4 regions of the Neobacillus sp. D3-1R genome follow, and region 1 is predicted to be linked to each of the others. Evidence: riboswitches for the same ligand, from Rfam matches in the RefSeq annotation. Region 1 holds a riboswitch; each other region holds the start of a gene.
The links. Region 1 has a riboswitch for S-adenosylmethionine ahead of ACSBPO_RS12320 (LLM class flavin-dependent oxidoreductase). Riboswitches for the same ligand answer to the same signal wherever they lie in the genome.

Region 1 (2,180 bases):
GGTCAGAGAAAATTGACTCTTTTTCATAACGGGCAAATTTATAAAATTTATCCGATTGCAATAGGGAAAATTTTAACGCAAACACCATTAGGAGAGTATGTGATTGTTAATCGTGAGCCCCAGCCTGGTGGCCCATTTGGTGTTATGTGGCTATCCCTTTCAAGAAGGGGCTATGGTATCCATGGTACAAATAATCCATCATCTATAGGAAAAGCTGTCTCGCACGGATGTATTAGAATGTATAACAAGGATGTATTGGAAGTAGCAAGACTTGCTCCAAATGGTACTAGAGTAGTTATTCAATCTTAATTTAATAATTTTAGGGCATAAATCTAAAATTTCTAGGGAAAATAATCATAAGACTTGTAGCTCAATGGTAGAGCAGCCAGCAAAGTTCAATCGTTCTTTGTCTGAGCATCTCGTAGGTTCGATTCCTACCAAGTCTTATTCTACATGTCTTTGGAGTGATACCTATGAAAAAAGAACCTACATTCCCTAATAGAGAGCAGTTAGACGAAGCATTTACACTTCTTCAAGATCAAATAACCAGAATCACCGTTGAGGAAGAAGAAGAAATGATAAAAATGGATGATGAAAAGTAGAAGATAGCTTGTGTTAAATTTTAAAAAAATGGTTCTGTTAAAGAGCAGTGTTGATTTATAACAAAGTTGATTGGAGCGGAAGGTACGAGACTCCTGCGGGAGCAGCGGGACAGGTGAGACACCACAGGAGCGATAGCGACGAGGAGGCTCACTGCACGCCCCGCGGAAAGCGAGTGCCTGTAGCGGAAATCAACATTCTTGTTTAACAGAGCCTAAAAAATAAATATGTTGACAATCGAAATAATTTACACTATTATCAGCTTATTAAATTAAATTATTAAAATATTTCTTCTTATCAAGAGAGGTGGAGGGACTGGCCCTTTGAAGCCTCGGCAACAGGTTCTTTTGAATACTGTGCCAATTCCATCAAACAAGTATTGTTTGAAAGATGAGAAGAGAGTTTAAATTGAACTCTCTTCTTTGAAGAGAGTTTTTTATTTTTGCGAAAACCCTACTAAGTAGGGTGGAAAAGTAGAGATTGAGCAAAGTGTAGAGGAGAATGTGCAATGAAATATGGATTTTGGTTACCCATTTTTGGTGGTTGGTTACGCAATGTAGAGGATGAGAATATGCCGCCAACATTTGAATATGCAAAAGAGGTCATACAATCAGCGGAAAATTGGGGGTACTCAACAACACTCATTGCCGAGTTGTATTTAAATGACATTAAAGGACCGGAGCATGACTCTCTTGAAGCCTGGTCAACAGCAGCAGCCCTTGCAGCTGTTACAGAGAAAATAGAAATTATGACTGCCATTCGTCCTGGTTTTCATAATCCAGCCATTGCTGCAAAAATGGCTGCTAATATTGATCAAATTAGTAATGGCCGTTTTACTCTTAATGTGGTTTCTGCATGGTGGGCTGAAGAAGCGCGTCAATACGGTGGAATATTTACAGAACATGATGAGCGTTATGCTAGAACTGAAGAATTTATTGATGTATTAAAAGGTTTGTGGGAAGAGGAAACATTCTCATATGAGGGTAAATTTTATGATTTAAAAGATACAAAGCTTTTCCCAAAACCAGTTCAACGCCCTAATCCTATCCTTTATGCGGGAGGCGAGAGTGAGAAAGGGAAGCAGACAATTGTTGAAAAATGTGATGCTTACGTCATGCATGGTGGGACGGTTGAGGAAATTAGAACGAAAGTAGAGGATATGAAGCTACGTCGTGAAAAAACTGGAAATGTACCTTTGTCCTCGTTTGGAATGGCGGCGTATGTCATTTGCCGTGATACAGAGGAAGAAGCTTTAGCTGAACTTGAAAAAATTACAACTGTAAAAGAAACAAGTGGTTATGCGGGCTTTAAGGATTTTACAACTAAATCACAGCTTGAACAAAAAATCCAATTACAAGATTATTCTGTTTCTAACAGAGGTTTACGGCCTAACTTAGTTGGTACCCCTGATCAAATTGCTGATCGCATTTTACAGTATGAAGAAGCTGGTTTGGACTTATTATTACTTCAATTTTCACCACAGCTCGAGGAGATGGAGCGTTTCGCCAAACAAGTAATGACATTAGTTGAACAAAAACGTGGTCTGGTAACAAACTAGGAGGATAATAGAGATGAGTAAA
Region 2 (2,180 bases), 1.3 Mb from region 1:
TGCTTGTTCTAAGTCTTCTATTAAATCTTCTACATTTTCGATTCCAATAGATAGTCTGATTAAATCTTCTGAAACTCCTGAAGCTATTAACCCTTCATTGTCTAATTGTTGATGCGTCGTGCTTGCAGGATGAATCATTAAGCTTTTGGCATCTCCTACATTGGCAACATGTGCCCAGAGCTTAGCCGAATTAATTAACTTTGCTCCTGCTTCTCTACCACCTTTTATGCCAAAAACAACCACTGCCCCAGCACCTTTTGGTAAGTATTTCTCGACTAGGTGATAATCAGGATGCGGTTCATTACCTGGATACCCTACCCAATCAACTGCTGAGTGTTCCTCGAGGTAACGTACAATTACTTTTGTATTGGCAATGTGCTCCTTCATTCTAACATGTAGTGTTTCTAACCCTAGTGTGAATTGGAAGGCATTTTGCGGACTTAGTGATGGCCCAAGATCGCGGAGAAGTTGAACTCTTGCCTTAATAATATAAGCTTGGGATCCTAACGCCTCACTATAGACTAAGTTATGATAGCTTGGATCAGGTTCATTAAATCCAGGGAACTTGCTAGAATTCCAATCAAACTTCCCACCATCAACAATAATTCCTCCAAGTGTAGTTCCATTACCTAATAACCATTTTGTGGCTGAATGTACCACAATGTCCGCTCCGTATTCGATTGGTCTGCAAAGGTATGGAGTTGCAAAGGTATTATCAATGATTAACGGAATCCCATGGGAATGAGCGATTTCAGATACCTTTTCGATATCTAATACTCTTAAACTCGGATTGCCAATTGTTTCAGCAAAAACGGCTTTTGTTTTTTCCGAGATAGCTGCTGCAAAATTCTCCGGCTTTTCGGGATCGACAAACCTAACTGTGATTCCATACTTCGGCAACGTTGTCGCAAATAAATTATAGGTTCCACCATAAAGCGTCGAAGCCGAAACGATTTCATCCCCAGCTTGAGCAATGTTTAAAATCGCCAATGTAATAGCAGCCATACCGCTTGCAACGGCTAGCGCCCCTACACCACCTTCTAGCAAAGCAACTCTTTCTTCAAATACAGTAACCGTTGGATTGTGTATTCTTGTGTATATGTAACCAGGCTCTTTTAATGCAAATAGATTGGCAGCATGCTCCGTATTCTGAAATTGGTAGGCATTATTTTGATAAATCGGAACTGCTCTAGCCCCTGTTACGGGGTCAGGTGTTAAACCTCCGTGAACACTTAATGTCTCAAATCGATAATTTTTTTGATTTACACTCATTCTCAATCTCTCCTTCTAATTATTAGTCTTTAGTCTAGAAGAAAATAAAAAAACCACTTCCGAAGAAGAGGTTAGCTGTCATCTCTTCTTATCTTCCAGAGTTAAAACTCTGCTGGATTTAGCACCGTGTTATTACCGGTTGCCGGGTTTCAAAGGGCCAGTCCCTCCACCTCTCTTGATAAGAAATATTAAGTTTTCATGTATTACTGATGTTAATGAAATAAAATTTAACTGAATCTTATCACACCAATTTTTATACCGTCAAGTTATTTTTAGAAATTTCAGAAATAAAATCCGAATGCGCAAGTTTAAATAATGTTTCTAAGAAAAGGATTTTTCTAAACGTAGCTTCAACAATAATGAATTGTTGAGAAATGAGTTCCCTTAATGAACACTGCCCTTTTAATAATTTTTCTATTGATTCTAAATTACCTTTTATATAGATTTGAGGTATTTGTGCTTTCACCATTTTGGTTATTTCTATCATTCCATTTTGAAATAATACAGTCATTTCTTCATGACCAATCTCAAAGGTAATCATGAATTCTTGTGAATCAATAAATAATTGGACGGCCGAATTTTGTTTTATAGAGGATCCCCATGAATAAAGTATTTCCAAAGCCAACACCTCACTAGTTTCTCCCTAACATATTCTTACTCCTAACACAAAATCCTTCTTATTTCTCTCGACAAAAAAAACAATGCCGATATTTAATTCGGCATTGTCAAACATTTCCCGAGAAATATGTCAAATATTAGACAGCTTCTTTAAGAGATCTTTCCACCTTTAATTTTTTGAACACAATGTAAAAATAAACGGACCCAACTAAATACAAGGATGCTGTAATGGAAAACACCGTTGCATATCCCCAATACGTTCCATACTTAACTACGATACCGGTTGAGAC
Region 3 (2,180 bases), 1.1 Mb from region 1:
GTGCTACTGCATCTCTTGAATTTTTTGAAAAAACGGTAGAATTAGCAAAGAATACGAATATTTGTGTGGTACATGACTTTGCCTATGGCGCAATTGGGTTTGATGGACAAAAGCCGATCAGCTTTTTACAAACGGAAGGGGCTAAGGATATTGGAATCGAAATCTATACTTTATCCAAAACCTATAACATGGCAGGCTGGCGTGTTGGATTTGCGGTAGGAAATCGCAGTGTCATTTCTGCTATTGAACTGTTACAGGACCACCTTTATGTAAGCATTTTTGGAGGAATTCAGGAAGCTGCAGCAGTAGCTTTAAACGCTTCACAACAGTGTGTGGAAGAGCTAAATGCCTTATATGAATCTAGAAGAAACGTCTTGATAGAGGGATTAAAGTCAATTGGTTGGGATGTTCGTGCACCAAAAGGTTCATTTTTTGCTTGGTTAAAGGTCCCGGAAGGCTATACTTCTGAAGAATTTGCGGATTTTTTATTAGAAAAGGCACATATTGCTGTCGCACCAGGAGTAGGATTTGGTCATTATGGAGAAGGTTATGTTCGTGTTGGACTCTTAACTTCTGAAGGAAGAATGCAAGAAGCAGTAGAGAGAATTAAATCTTTAGAAATTTTCAAATAATCCATTGACAATGTTATTAAATCCTGTCATAATCCAAATTAATTTGAAAAATAACATTTACAACGTATAAAATAAATAAACGATTTTCTTATCAAGAGCAGGCGGAGGGACTAGCCCTATGAAGCCCGGCAACCGATTTTATGAATCCGTTCATAAAGCACGGTGCTAATTCTTGCAGCGAAAAAGCTGAAAGATAAGAGGACGTTAGTTATGTATGCTAACCTCTTCTTATTTGAAGAGGTTTTTTTATTGTGAAAATTGCAAACAAAGAATAGTCATGCAGATGAGTTTGAAAGGAAGATTTACGATGAATGATTTAATTGCTACGTATCTTATTAAAGATATCAAGGGTAGCCCACTTAAAAAAGCAGAGGATATAGCTCTCGGATTAACAATTGGATCATGGACTGATCTACCTGAACTTGAGCAAAATCAATTAAGAAAACATAAAGGCAAAGTAGTTTCTATCGAAGAAGATCCTGAACATGAAGGGGAAGCCATTATAAAGATTGCCTATCCTCCTGTAAACTTCTCAGCAGATATTCCGGCTATGTTAACCACAGTGTTTGGGAAATTATCATTGGACGGAAAGGTCAAATTACTAGATTTAGAGTTTCCTGATCAATTAAAGGATATCTTTCCAGGTCCAAGGTTTGGGATAAACGGAATAAGGGAGAAATTAGGTGTTTACGATCGACCGTTACTAATGAGTATCTTTAAAGGTGTAATCGGGAGAGATCTTAATTTCTTATCTAGACAACTTGAAGCACAAGCCTTAGGAGGGGTTGACATTGTAAAGGATGATGAAATCCTTTTTGATAATGGATTAACCCCATTTGAAGAACGAATTTTATCAGGAAAAAGAGTATTACAAAACACTTATGAACAATCTGGACATCGGACTTTGTATGCGGTTAATTTATCGGGACGGACCTCTCGTTTAAAAGAAAAAGCTCGAAAAGCGAAAGAGTTAGGTGCTGATTTATTATTATTTAATGTTTTTGCTTATGGGCTAGATACTCTCCAAGAATTGCGTGAAGATGATGAAATTGGATTGCCAATAATGGCGCATCCAGCAGTAAGTGGTGCCCTTACTTCTTCTAATTCCTATGGATTATCTCACTCACTCTTACTTGGTAAACTCTTGAGATATGCTGGGGCAGATTTATCCTTATTCCCATCACCTTATGGTTCTGTAGCATTAGAAAAAGAGAAGGCAATATCGATTAAACAGGAGCTAATAAAAGAAGATACCTACTATAAGAAAGCATTTCCTGTACCATCCGCTGGAATTCATCCTGGATTGGTTCCATTATTAATTAATGATTTCGGGCAAGATTCTATCATAAATGCAGGCGGTGGTGTTCACGGCCACCCATTGGGTGCAATAGGTGGTGGAAAAGCGTTTCGACAAGCGATTGATGTACATTTGAAGGGCCAAACTCTGATAGAAGGTGCCGAAACATACCCAGAATTAAAGACAGCCCTTGAGTTATGGGGATATGTGGAGGTGAATTCATAATGGGCAGACCTGTTATTTATTGTGAT
Region 4 (2,180 bases), 1.1 Mb from region 1:
ATATCCCTGAAAGGGCGAATACTTATGATTTATGGGATTCGCTGCTGCTTCCTGCAATTTTTTTACAATATGTTCTGGTGTCGGCTGATCGGGATTACCTTGCCCAAGATTAATGACATCATGACCATTAGCAACAGAAAGGGATACTTTCTTAACAAGAGAAGCAAAAAACTGCTTTGGTAAACTATTTAATAAATTAGATTGTTGAAAAGTCTTCATCTACATTCACCTACACAAATCTATTAGAAAATTTTTATTGAAAATCTAGTCACAAATGATATAACTTTAATGACAGAATGTAAAGAAAAATTTAAAAGATTGTGGTGAGTCATGATGAAATATAAAATTGCTCTAATCCAAATGTCGATAGAATTTGGGAATCCAGAATTAAATTATCAAAAGGCAGAAGCCCAAATTGAATTAGCCATGCAAAAATCACCGGATATCATTGTCTTTCCTGAATTGTGGACAACAGGTTATGATTTAGAAAACTTACCAGTTACAGCAGACCAACATGCAAAGAAAACGATTGATTTTCTGCGAGAAAAGGCTAAAAAGTTCAATGTACATTTTGTTGGAGGATCCATTGCGAATCAGGAAAAAGATGGTATCTATAACACCCTTTTAATCATTAATCGCCAGGGGGAACTGGTGCATCAATATAGTAAACTTCACCTCTTCCAATTAATGGGTGAACATTTATTTCTTAAGTCAGGAAAAGACGAAGGTATATTTGCATTAGATGGCGAAATTTTTGCTGGTCAAATTTGTTATGATATTCGCTTTCCTGAATGGATCAGGGCGCATGTTCTAAAAGGTGCACAAGCGATCTTTGTTGTAGCGGAATGGCCATTACCAAGACTTCATCATTGGAAAACTCTATTAACTGCAAGAGCAATAGAAAATCAATGCTATGTCATTGCATGTAATTGTGCAGGCTCTAACCCAAGTAATATTTTTGCAGGACATTCTTTAATCATTGATCCTTGGGGAGAAATTGTCGCGGAAGCCTCCGAGAGTGATGAGATTTTACATGGAGAAATAGACTTAGAGAACGTCGTCAAGGTGCGTAATACCATCCCAGTCTTTCAAGATCGAAAGCCTGACCTATATTAAAAATTTTCTAAAAAAAATGAATTGACAATATTTAATAAAGCCTGTTATTATTTTCATCGTATCAACTTCAATTGAATATTTACATTTTTCTCTTATCAAGAGATGGCTGAGGGATTTGGCCCTATGAAGCCCAGCAACCGACCGTAATTCCATTGTGAAATGTGGCGCAAGAAAGCGCCTTTTATTTAAGGCACGGTGCTAATTCCAACAGAAAGTTAGACTTTCTGAAAGATAAGAGGTGCGAAGACTATTCTTCAAGCCTCTTTCTTATGAGAAAGGGGCTTTTTTTCTAGCCCTTCACACCAGGAGGAATGAAAAATGACATTATTAACAGACAAAAAATATGAACCACTCACTGAACATTCTGCTATTGATTTAGCCATAAAATTAGGAATTTTCGCTGAGAATTCCACTCTAACTTGCTCAGAAATTGGAGACGGTAATTTAAACCTTGTTTTTCGTATAACAGATACTACTAGTGGCCAGGGAATCATTATCAAGCAGGCCCTTCCTTACGCAAAGGTTGTTGGTGAAAGTTGGCCGTTAACGCTTAAAAGAGCGAAAATTGAAGCAGATGCCTTAAAAATATTTGGTAAACTTGCACCTGATTATGTTCCAGTTGTACATTTTACGGATGATCAATTAGCTATTACTGTTATGGATGATCTATCTCATTTGACTATTGCTAGAAAGGGTTTTATTCGAGGAGATCAATACCCATTACTCTCCAAACATTTAGGTGAGTATTTAGCAAAAACACTTTTTTATACTTCGGATTTTGGAATGAATCAATCAAAGAAAAAAGAACTCCTAGGGCAATTTATCAACCCAGAACTTTGCAAAATTACGGAAGATCTAATTTTTACAGATCCTTATACTGATTCACCTACAAATTCCTATGAATCAGAATTACAAGCTACTGTTGACAAAATCAGAAATGATCAAGAACTCATTTTCCAAGTAGCACTGTTAAAAATGAGCTTCTTAACGGAGGCAGAAGTATTATTGCATGGAGACCTTCACACTGGAAGCGTTTTTGCGAGCTCAACGGAAACGAAAGTTAT

Region 2: another riboswitch for S-adenosylmethionine. It lies ahead of ACSBPO_RS18840 (O-acetylhomoserine aminocarboxypropyltransferase/cysteine synthase family protein); the one in region 1 lies ahead of ACSBPO_RS12320 (LLM class flavin-dependent oxidoreductase).
Region 3: another riboswitch for S-adenosylmethionine. It lies ahead of mtnW (2,3-diketo-5-methylthiopentyl-1-phosphate enolase); the one in region 1 lies ahead of ACSBPO_RS12320 (LLM class flavin-dependent oxidoreductase).
Region 4: another riboswitch for S-adenosylmethionine. It lies ahead of mtnK (S-methyl-5-thioribose kinase); the one in region 1 lies ahead of ACSBPO_RS12320 (LLM class flavin-dependent oxidoreductase).

What each region holds. Positions count from the first base shown of each region.
Region 1 is NZ_CP197471.1:2,398,518-2,400,697, reverse strand. It holds gene ACSBPO_RS12335 (L,D-transpeptidase family protein) at 1-309, shown strand, start outside; tRNA gene ACSBPO_RS12330 (tRNA-OTHER) at 360-446, shown strand; gene ACSBPO_RS12325 (hypothetical protein) at 474-602, shown strand; SAM riboswitch class I at 892-997, shown strand; gene ACSBPO_RS12320 (LLM class flavin-dependent oxidoreductase) at 1,109-2,158, shown strand; gene ACSBPO_RS12315 (ATP-grasp domain-containing protein) at 2,172-2,180, shown strand, end outside.
Region 2 is NZ_CP197471.1:3,661,923-3,664,102, forward strand. It holds gene ACSBPO_RS18840 (O-acetylhomoserine aminocarboxypropyltransferase/cysteine synthase family protein) at 1-1,272, opposite strand, end outside; SAM riboswitch class I at 1,358-1,457, opposite strand; gene ACSBPO_RS18845 (hypothetical protein) at 1,526-1,891, opposite strand; gene ACSBPO_RS18850 (MFS transporter) at 2,028-2,180, opposite strand, start outside.
Region 3 is NZ_CP197471.1:1,319,301-1,321,480, forward strand. It holds gene ACSBPO_RS06685 (pyridoxal phosphate-dependent aminotransferase) at 1-632, shown strand, start outside; SAM riboswitch class I at 718-832, shown strand; gene mtnW (2,3-diketo-5-methylthiopentyl-1-phosphate enolase) at 940-2,154, shown strand; gene ACSBPO_RS06695 (2-hydroxy-3-keto-5-methylthiopentenyl-1-phosphate phosphatase) at 2,154-2,180, shown strand, end outside.
Region 4 is NZ_CP197471.1:1,316,796-1,318,975, reverse strand. It holds gene ACSBPO_RS06685 (pyridoxal phosphate-dependent aminotransferase) at 1-219, opposite strand, end outside; gene ACSBPO_RS06680 (carbon-nitrogen family hydrolase) at 334-1,116, shown strand; SAM riboswitch class I at 1,206-1,354, shown strand; gene mtnK (S-methyl-5-thioribose kinase) at 1,435-2,180, shown strand, end outside.